DNA from 3 places in the Nonomuraea sp. NPDC048826 genome. Region 2 is predicted to be linked to each of the others. Evidence: riboswitches for the same ligand, from Rfam matches in the RefSeq annotation. Region 2 holds a riboswitch; each other region holds the start of a gene.
The links. Region 2 has a riboswitch for cyclic di-AMP ahead of ACGFI7_RS15155 (CHAP domain-containing protein). Riboswitches for the same ligand answer to the same signal wherever they lie in the genome.
Positions count from the first base shown of each region.

Region 1: it holds a riboswitch for cyclic di-AMP, as region 2 does, so the genes downstream of both, ACGFI7_RS26105 (glycoside hydrolase family 25 protein) here and ACGFI7_RS15155 (CHAP domain-containing protein) in region 2, are expected to answer to the same signal.
Region 3: it holds a riboswitch for cyclic di-AMP, as region 2 does, so the genes downstream of both, ACGFI7_RS21670 (coiled-coil domain-containing protein) here and ACGFI7_RS15155 (CHAP domain-containing protein) in region 2, are expected to answer to the same signal.

Region 1 is NZ_JBICUQ010000007.1:263,303-266,501, forward strand. It holds gene ACGFI7_RS26100 (bifunctional polysaccharide deacetylase/glycosyltransferase family 2 protein) at 1-1,343, shown strand, start outside; cyclic di-AMP (ydaO/yuaA leader) riboswitch at 1,599-1,733, shown strand; gene ACGFI7_RS26105 (glycoside hydrolase family 25 protein) at 1,744-2,526, shown strand; gene ACGFI7_RS26110 (hypothetical protein) at 2,551-2,937, opposite strand; gene ACGFI7_RS26115 (MerR family transcriptional regulator) at 3,008-3,199, shown strand, end outside.
Region 2 is NZ_JBICUQ010000004.1:139,443-142,641, forward strand. It holds gene ACGFI7_RS15145 (aldo/keto reductase) at 1-560, shown strand, start outside; gene ACGFI7_RS15150 (Gfo/Idh/MocA family protein) at 608-1,564, shown strand; cyclic di-AMP (ydaO/yuaA leader) riboswitch at 1,679-1,816, shown strand; gene ACGFI7_RS15155 (CHAP domain-containing protein) at 1,830-2,666, shown strand; gene ACGFI7_RS15160 (YciI family protein) at 2,756-3,196, shown strand.
Region 3 is NZ_JBICUQ010000005.1:720,704-723,902, reverse strand. It holds gene ACGFI7_RS21680 (DeoR/GlpR family DNA-binding transcription regulator) at 1-580, shown strand, start outside; gene galT (galactose-1-phosphate uridylyltransferase) at 577-1,659, shown strand; cyclic di-AMP (ydaO/yuaA leader) riboswitch at 1,725-1,864, shown strand; gene ACGFI7_RS21670 (coiled-coil domain-containing protein) at 1,870-2,835, shown strand; gene ACGFI7_RS21665 (DUF2716 domain-containing protein) at 3,052-3,199, shown strand, end outside.

The sequences.
Region 1 (3,199 bases), on a different contig from region 2:
GGCTGCTCGATCGGCTGGACCGGGCGGGCTACCGTGCCGAGACGCTGACGTCCGCGCTCGGCATGCCGTCGGCGCACCGCCCGGCCGGGCAGTCGGAGCGGATCGCCGGCGCCGCGCTCGGCCTGGCGCAGCGGGGGGCGAACGCGTTCACGGCCGCGCTGTGGTGGGTGCTGCTCGCCACCGGGGTGCTGACGCTGGCCAGGCTGCTGCTCCTGGTGGTGCTGGCCCGGGTGCACGCCCGCCGCTCCCGGGGCGTCGGCCGCGACGGGTGGCAGGACCGGCCGCCCGGGGTGAGTGTGATCGTGCCCGCGTACAACGAGGAGGCGGGCATCGCGGCGACCGTGCGCTCGCTCGTGTCGACCGCCTACCCCGGCCCGGTGGAGGTGCTGGTGGTGGACGACGGGTCCACCGACCGCACCGCCGAGGCCGCCGCCGCGCCCCGGCTGCCGGGCGTACGGGTGATCAGGCAGGCCAACGGCGGCAAGGCGGCCGCGCTGAACACCGGCATCCGGCACGCCCGCCACGAGATCCTCGTCATGGTCGACGGCGACACGGTGTTCGAGCCCGGCACGATCGGGCATCTGGTGCGCCGGCTCGCCGATCCCCGGGTGGGCGCGGTGAGCGGCAACACCAAGGTGGGCAACCGGCGCGGGCTCATCGGCCGCTGGCAGCACATCGAGTACGTGATCGGCTTCAACCTGGACCGGCGCGCGTTCGAGCTGCTCGACTGCATGCCGACGGTGCCGGGGGCGGTGGGCGCGTTCCGGCGGGCCGCGCTGGTCGCGCTCGGCGGGGTGAGCACCGACACGCTGGCCGAGGACACGGACCTGACGATGGCGCTGTGCCGGGCGGGCTGGCGGGTGGTGTACGAGGAGCGCGCGCTGGCGTGGACGGAGGCGCCCGCGAGCCTGGGTCAGCTCTGGCGGCAGCGTTACCGCTGGTGCTACGGCACGATGCAGGCGATGTGGAAGCACCGCCGCGCCGTGGTCGAGCCCGGCCCGTTCGGCCGTCGCTGCCTGGGTTATCTGGCGCTGTTCCAGGTGCTGCTGCCGCTGCTGGCGCCGGTGGTCGACCTGATGGCCGTCTACCACTCGGTGGTCGGCGACCCGCTGCCCGCGGTGGCGGTGTGGGCGGGGTTCGTGCTGGTGCAGGCGGCGGCCGGCTGGTACGCGCTGCGCCTGGACGGGGAGCGGGTGGCGGCGCTGTGGGTGCTGCCGCTGCAGCAGTTCGTGTACCGGCAGCTCATGTATCTGGTGGTGTTCCAGTCAGTGGCGACGGCTCTGCTGGGGGTGCGGCTGGGCTGGCACACGGTGCGCAGGCAGGGCATCTTCGCGGCCCGCTGACAGGCCGCGAACCCGGCGGGACCGGGCGTGATAGGGCATGGGCGGCAGATTTTACTCAGACCCGCGCATCCCCATGCCCACAGGGGATCCAGCGTGCCCAACCCCCACCAAGCCAGGCAAAATCCGATATGTCATACTTGCAATATTTTTATCCACATATATACCTTTTGGGCATTCGCGGTGACTGCCACATCGTCGCCGCTTCGATTGACCGGACCGTGCGTTCGTCCTGACGGATCCCCCTCCCGCCAGGGCGGCGCACGGCCGCCGAGTCCGCGACACGCGGAGCCGGGGACCCACTTCTCTGGGGTGAATCGGACGCCAAAGTCCGTAGGGGACTTCCAACCCCGAACCCGTCAGCTAACCCGGTAGGCGGCATGGAAGCAAGGAGTCATCCCGTATGCCCAAGCCTCGGCTTGCCGCAGCTCTGCGGTACCGTCCCAGCAACCGCCTCGCCTACGCCGCCGCCGCCGCGCTGCTGGCCGGCACCACCGCCGTCGCCAGCGTGACCGGCACCGCCATCGCGGCCACGTCCGGCCACGCCGGCTACGCCGCCTCCCCCGTCGACCCGAACCCGGCCGCCGCCCCGCAGGGGGCCGCGACGCTCACGTACGGCCAGGACGTCTCCAACTACCAGCCGAACCACGACTGGGCGACGAGCCCGGCGGAGTTCGGCATCATCAAGGCCACCGAGGGCACGAGCTTCCGCGACCGGGCCTTCGCCCGGCACTGGCAGGAGCTCGACAAGAAGGGCATCGTACGCGGCGCGTACCACTACGGGCACCCGCGCAACAACCCGATCGCCGAGGCCGAGCACTTCCTGTCGGCCGTCGACTCCCAGCCCGGCAAGCCCGGTGACCTGCTGGTGCTCGACCTGGAGACGACCGACGGCCGGTCCGTCGCCGAGGTGAACGCCTGGGCCAAGGCCTGGCTGTCGCACGTCGAGAAGAAGACGGGGGTCAAGCCGATGTTCTACAGCGGCTGGCACTTCGCCGACACCTACGGCGCGGGGCTGGCGGAGTACCCGCTCTGGGTGGCCCACTACAGCAAGCCCCAGGGCCAGGTCACCCCGCCGGCCGACTGGAAGTCCTGGACCATCCACCAGTACTCCGACTCGCCCATCGACCAGAACGTCTCCGCGCTGACGCCCGACCAGCTCCGCGCCCTGGGCCGCCCGGTCTGACCCCCGCGGGCCACCCGGCGGGGGTCAGGACCCGTGGAACCGGAGTCCCCGGTCCTCCAGCCGCCGGCGCAGGCCGTCCGGGTCGGTCACGGAGGTCTCCGGCAGCAGGTAGAACTCCTCCAGGATCGCCCGGGCGGCCTCGTCGTCGGGCACGGCCGCGTCCCAGACGACCTCGTCCCCCGTCGCGGTGACCTCGAAGGAGAAGAACGCGCAGCACGCCTTCTCCCGGGCGGCGAGGTCCCGTACCCATTCCTCCAGCCCGTCCTCGGCGCGCAGCCGGAACCGGATGCCCTCCCCGGTCCGCTCCCTGCCGGTGAGCGCCCGGCCGAACAGCCGCCCGTACTCGGCGAGCCGCTCCTCGGGGGTGTCGCGGGCGGTGGTCATGTCGCACACGATCAGTGGATCGTCCATGATGTGCTCTCCTTCCGTCTCTCCCGGAGCGTAAAGTCTGGACTTAGGTCCAGAGTCAAGGGAGAGCGGCGTGAAGATCGGCGAGGTGGCCCGCGCGGCCGGGGTCAGCGTGGACACGGTCCGCTTCTACGAGCGCCGCGGCGTGCTGCCCGAGGCCGGGCGCAGGCCGTCGGGCTACCGCGAGTTCGACGAGTCCGCGGTCGCCAGGATCCGCGCGGCCAAGGCCCTGCGGGAGCTGGGCTTCACGCTGGACGAGGTGGCC
Region 2 (3,199 bases):
CCTTCGGCGAGAGCCTGAGCCGGCTCGGCCTGGACTACGTCGATCTCTACCTGATCCACTGGCCGGCGCCGCGGCGCGACCAGTACGTCCAGGCCTGGCGCGGCCTGGAGAAGATCTACCGCGACGGCCGGGCCAGGGCGATCGGCGTGTCCAACTTCACGGTCGGCACGCTCACCCGGCTCATGGACGAGACCGACATCATCCCCTGCATCAACCAGATCGAGCTGCACCCGTACTTCCAGCAGCGGGAGATGCGCGAGTTCCACGACAAGAACGGCATCCTCACCGAGGCGTGGAGCCCGCTCGGCTCCGGCCGGGGCCTGCTGGACGACCCGGCGCTGGGGGTGCTGTCGGAGAAGCACGGCCGCACGCCGGCCCAGATCGTGCTGCGCTGGCACATCCAGATCGGCAACGTGGTGATCCCGAAGTCGGTCACCCCGGCGCGGATCAAGGAGAACATCCAGGTGTTCGACTTCATCCTGGACCACGAGGACATGGCCGCGATCGGGGCGATGAACGCCGGCCGCCGCCTGGGCGCAGATCCCGCGACAACAGGGTGAAACTGCACACATATCGCTTTCTCGTATAAATCTGTACGATCTCCCGCGTGCGAGATCTAGCGTGGGGAATCGCGGCGACCGGCGGCATCGCCAGGACCGTAGGGGCCGTCATCGCCGCCGAGCCGGGCATGCGGGTGGCCGCCGTCGGCTCCCGCGATCTGGGCAGGGCCAAGGCGCTGGCCGCGACGCTGGGCGCCGAGTCCGCCCACGGCTCCTACGCCGAGCTCTGCGCCGACCCGGCCGTGGACGCCGTCTACGTCGCCACCCCGCACGCCCAGCACCTGGAGGTGGCCGAGGCGGCCATCGCGGCGGGCAAGGCCGTGCTGTGCGAGAAGCCGCTCGCGGCCACCATGGCCGACGCCGAGCGGATGGTCCGGCTGGCCCGCGAGGTCGGAATCTTCCTGATGGAGGCCATGTGGATGCGGTTCAATCCGCTGATCCGCAGGCTCACCGAGGACGAGCGGTTCGGCGAGATCCGCTCGGTGCGCGCCTCGTTCGGCTTCACGCTCCCGTACGATCCCGCGCACCGGCTCTGGGCCCCCGAGCTGGGCGGCGGCGCCCTGCTCGACCTGGGCATCTATCCGATGGGGCTGGCCCAGCTGTTCCTCGGCCAACCCGAGAGCACGCACATCACCGGCTCGCTGGCGCCCAGCGGCGTCGACGCCGAGGCGGGCGGGCTGATGCGCTATCCGGACGGCAGGCGGGCGCTGGTGGAGTGCTCGCTGCTCGGCACCTACGCCAACGACGCCTCCATCGTCGGCACCGGGATGCGGGCCGACCTCGACGCCCCGTTCTGGGCTCCGCGGCGGGTCGTGCTCAGCGGGCCGGGCATGGAGCCGGAGGAGCACCTGCTCGCCGATCCGGCCGACAACGGGTACGCGCACGAGCTGCGCGAGGTCAGGGACTGCCTGGCGGAGAACCGTACCGAGAGCGCGATCATGCCTCTTGACGAAAGCCTTGCCATCATGCGGGTGCTGGCCGACGCGCAGGCGCAGCTTCGCTAGCTGCGGCTTTGCTGGGCTTGTCAGTTTCTTGCCTTTGTATTACCTTGTTCCGCGTTCAGGGCTTTCGTCCGATTTGTCCGTTCGTTGCTCTGAGCGCGATCGTCTCGCAGGACAGCCCTGCGACCGCTGAATCCGCCTTGCGCGGAACCGGGGACCCACTTCCCTCGGGGTGAATCGGCGCCGCGCGCGCCGTAGGGCAGCTTCCACGCCCGAACCCGTCAGCTAACCCGGTAAGCGGCATGGAAGCAAGGAGTACATCCCCTCGATGGTCACGCATCGTCTCGCCCGTGCCCCCAAGCCGAAGCCGCACCACCTACGCGCCCTCCTGGGCGCCGGCATCGTCACCTGCGCCCTGAGCTTCGCCCTCCCGGCTCACGCCGACCCGGGGCACGACGACCTCCGGCTGACGGCACAGTCCGGGACCGAGCAGACCGAGCGAACCGACGAGACCGAGCAGACCGACGAGGCCGCGCAAAGCGACCAGGCCGAGCACGCCGAGCAGGCGGAGCAAGCCGAGCAGGCCGGGGGGAGCGAGCAGGCCGGGGAGAGCGAGCAGGCCGGGGAGGCCGCGTCCCAGCAGGCGAAGCCCGCCGAGAAGGACAAGATCAACGTCACCGCCGCCGAGGTGCTCGCCCTGGCCAGGGCCCAGATCGGGGTGCGGGAGAACGCGCAGGGCGGCGGCACCAAGTTCCAGGAGTGGTACGCGAACTCGCAGCGCGCCCTGGAGACCATCGCCCGCGACGGCGGCCACCCCGCCGCCTACCTGAACGCCCCCTGGTGCGCCATGTTCGTCTCCTGGGTCGGCGAGCAGACCGGCGCCCGCCCCCAGGTCGGCTGGGACGCCTACACGGTGACGCACGCCAAGTGGTTCGCGGCCAACAACCGCTGGGGCACCGAGGCCAGGCCGGGCGCCGTGGTCTTCTTCGCCTGGAACGGCAGCAAGAGCATCGAAGCCATCCAGCACGTCGGCTTCGTGGTCCAGGACAACAACGACGGCACCATCTCCACGATCGAGGGCAACACCGGCAACGGGCTGGTCGAGGAGCGCATCCGTCCCAAGTACCAGGTTGTCGGATACGGCTACCCGGAGTACGCCTCCTGAGTTCTCCGGAAGAATCCCGCTTGAGGTGTCGATGCGGGCGTCGCTCGTTCGACGCGTCCATGAGAGCGGGATGCTGAGGAGAACGCGCCATGAAATTCATGATCATCGGTAAGGGCAGCGTCGAGACCGAAGCGGGCGTCATGCCGAGCCGGCAGCTCGTCGACGACATGACGGCCTACAACGAATCGCTGGTCAGGGCCGGGGTGCTGCTGGCGGCGGAAGGGCTGCACCCCAGCTCCCGCGCCGCCCGGATCGTCTACGGCCCCGGCAAGCCCAAGGTCGTCGACGGTCCCTTCGCGGAGACCAAGGAGATCATCGCCGGCTTCTGGCTGATCCAGGTCAAATCCCGCGAGGAAGCCGTCGAATGGGCCCTGCGCTGCCCCGTCCCCGAGGACGGCGAGGGCGTCGGCCTGGAGCTCTGGGAGGTCTTCGGCACGGCCGACATGCCGGAGTCCTCCCTCAGCCCCGAAACCGCCCAGCGCAGCGCGGCCCTTCGCGAATCCCTGGGCGCCGAACACCCGGACGCCTGACGT
Region 3 (3,199 bases), on a different contig from region 2:
GGGCTTCACCGCCAAGTCGGCCCGCCAGCAGCAGGAGAAGGAGGCCATCGCCCGTCGCGCGGCGCAGCTCGTGCGCCCCGGCACCGCGGTCGCCCTGTCCGCCGGCACCACCACGTGGTCACTGGCCCACCACCTCATCGGCGTGCCCGAGCTCACCGTGATCACCAATTCGGTGCCGGTCGCCGACGTCTTCCACCGCAATCCCCGCGCCGACCGCACGGTCGTGCTGACCGGCGGCGTGCGCACCCCCTCCGACGCCCTCGTGGGCCCCGTCGCCGTCGCCGCGATCCGCCGCCTGCACGTCGACACGCTCTTCCTCGGCGTGCACGGCATGAGCGTGCGCGCCGGGTTCACCACGCCCAACCTGCTGGAGTCCGAGACCGACCGGGAGCTCATCGGCGCCGCGCACCGGCTCGTGGTGCCCGCCGACCACACCAAGTGGAACACGGTCGGCATCAGCACCATCGCCGAGCTGTCGGAGGCCGACGTGGTCATCAGCGACGCGGGGCTGCCGGAAGAGGCGCGCAGGGAGCTGGCCGACAGGGCCGGAGAGTTGATCATCGCGGAGGGGGCGGCGTGAAGCGCACCATCACCCATCTGGCCGACGGCCGGGAGCTCATCTACTTCGACCGGAGCGACGGCGCCGACCGCGGCGCCGTCGACCGGCGGCCGCTCGATCCGCGGCCGGTGGCGTCGGAGCTGCGCTACGACCCGCTGACCGAGGAGTGGATCGCGATGGCGGGCCACCGGCAGACCCGGACGTTCCTGCCGCCGGCCGACGAGTGCCCGCTGTGCCCGTCGTCGGACACACGGGCGTCGGAGATCCCGGCGTACGACTACGACGTGGTCGTGTTCGAGAACCGCTTCCCCTCCTTCTCCGGAAATCTCGGGACTTATGCGGATGTCGGTGGGTTGAGCGAGGTCCGGCCGGGGGTGGGACGATGTGAGGTGGTGTGTTTCACCTCACAGCACGACTCCTCGTTCTCCCGGCTCTCCGACGACCAGGTGGAGCTGGTCATGGAGGCCTGGGCCGACCGTACGGCCGAACTGTCCGCGGTGGAGGGCGTCGAGCAGGTCTTCTGCTTCGAGAACCGGGGCGAGGAGATCGGCATCACGCTGTTCCACCCCCACGGGCAGATCTACGCGTACCCGTACGTGACGCCCCGCACCAAGCTGCAACTCGGCGCGGCCCGGCGGTACGCGGAGCGGCGGCCGGGGCGCAACCTTTACGCCGACGTGCTGGAGGCGGAGCGGAAGGCGGAGATCCGGGTGGTGGCGGCCAACGAGCTGTGGACGGCGTTCGTGCCGGCCGCCGCGCGCTGGCCGTTCGAGGTGCACGTCTACCCGCATCGCCAGGTGCCGGACCTGGCCGCGCTGTCGGAGGCCGAGCGGGCCGCGTTCGCGCCGCTCTACACCTCGGTGCTGCGGGCCCTGGACGGGCTGTTCGGGGTGCCGATGCCGTACATCTCGGCCTGGCACCAGGCGCCGGTCCGGCAGGACCGTGAGCTGGCCTACCTCCACCTGGAGCTGTTCAGCATCAGGCGGGCCCCGGGCAAGCTGAAGTATCTGGCAGGATCGGAGTCGGCCATGGGCGCGTTCGTCAACGACGTGCTCCCCGAGGAAGCCGCCAGCATGCTTCGATCACAGGTAGATCACTAAAGGATTTCTGTTTGGGTCGCATTACCCGTGATCTACCACTAATATGCCTTCGAGCACGGCCGTAACCGTGCGTCACGCCTAATCCCGGGCGAGTGCCCGGGAGCCGGGGACCCAACCGCACTTGGGGTGAATCCACTTCGGTGGTAGGGAACTGCTCCCGTGCCCGAACCCGTCAGCTAACCCGGCAGGCAGAGGGAGAGGACCCAGTACGTGGCGGCAGCGTCCCCCGCGCACCATGCCATCGGTTTCATCACCGCCGCGGCGGTGGCTTTCATCCCCGTCCTGACCGCGCCCGCGGCAGCGGACCCCAAGCCCAGCGAGCAGCAGCTCCGCAAGGAGCTGAAGCAGCTCAACGCGAAGGTCGACAAGCTGATCGAGCGCTACAACCTCAAGCGCGTCGAGCTGGCCGAGGCCCGCAAGGCGGCGCAGGCCGCCGAGGAGCGGCTGGCCACGGCCGAGAAGGCGCTCGACACCGCCGAGCAGCGGGTCGCCGACCTGGCCAGGCTGCAGTACCAGAACGGCGGCGGCATGCGGCTGCCCAGCCTGATGACGCTGCCCGACGGCCGCGGCGCTGCCCTGCTGGAGCAGCTCACGGCCGAGCAGCAGGCGATGGTCGCCAAGGTGGCGGCGGCCCGCGACGAGAAGAAGAAGGCGGTCGACGAGGCGGCCAAGCTGGCCAAGGAGATCGAGGCCGACGCCGCCGAGGTGACCGACCAGCGCGAAGACGCCGAGGACGTCATCAAGGACATCCAGGGCAAGCTGGAGGACCTGGTGCCGTTCGCCACCGGCCGCCGTTCCGACGGCAGCTGGGCGCCGCAGCTCCCGTCCGGCTCCGACAACATCACGCCGCGCACCCGGCTGATGAAGACGGAGCTGGCGAAGAACTTCGCCCTGCCGTTCAGCGTGGGCTGCTTCCGCGCCGGCTCCAGCGGAGAGCATCCACTGGGCCGGGCCTGCGACTTCATGATGAGCACCGGCGGTTCGATGCCGACGGCGGGCAACGCGGCACTCGGCGACCGCATCGCCGAGTGGGCCCTCAGCAACCGCGCCAAACTGGGCGTGAAGTACGTGATCTGGAAGCAGCGCATCAACCACGGCTCGGGCTGGAGCGGCATGTCCAACCGCGGCAGCATCACCGAGAACCACTTCGACCACGTCCACATCTCGATGCACTGAAAGCAGCCGGTGAGCTTCTCGGGATCGGCGACCGAGAGGCCAGTACCGCGCGGCACGTCGAGACCACGGCTGCCCCTGTCCCGGCGGCTCCGTCGACGCCATCGGCGCACTGCGTGCCTTGGGCCGCGCGGACGCGCCACCCCGTTCGTGCCGCGCCATGGGTTGCTGAAACAGGAGATAGTGCCTCTGAGTGATCAGAACTGAGAGGCAGACGACGTGGCTGAGGTGGCCGAGAGCCTGCTGGCTGTCTACGAGAGCCAGTTACGCGGCATCGTTCCGCGGGACACGCCGTGGGGAGCCGTGGTCGAGCGGGACGGGTCGCTGGTCCGCACGCACTACGGCACCCACGGAACCGTCGACCACG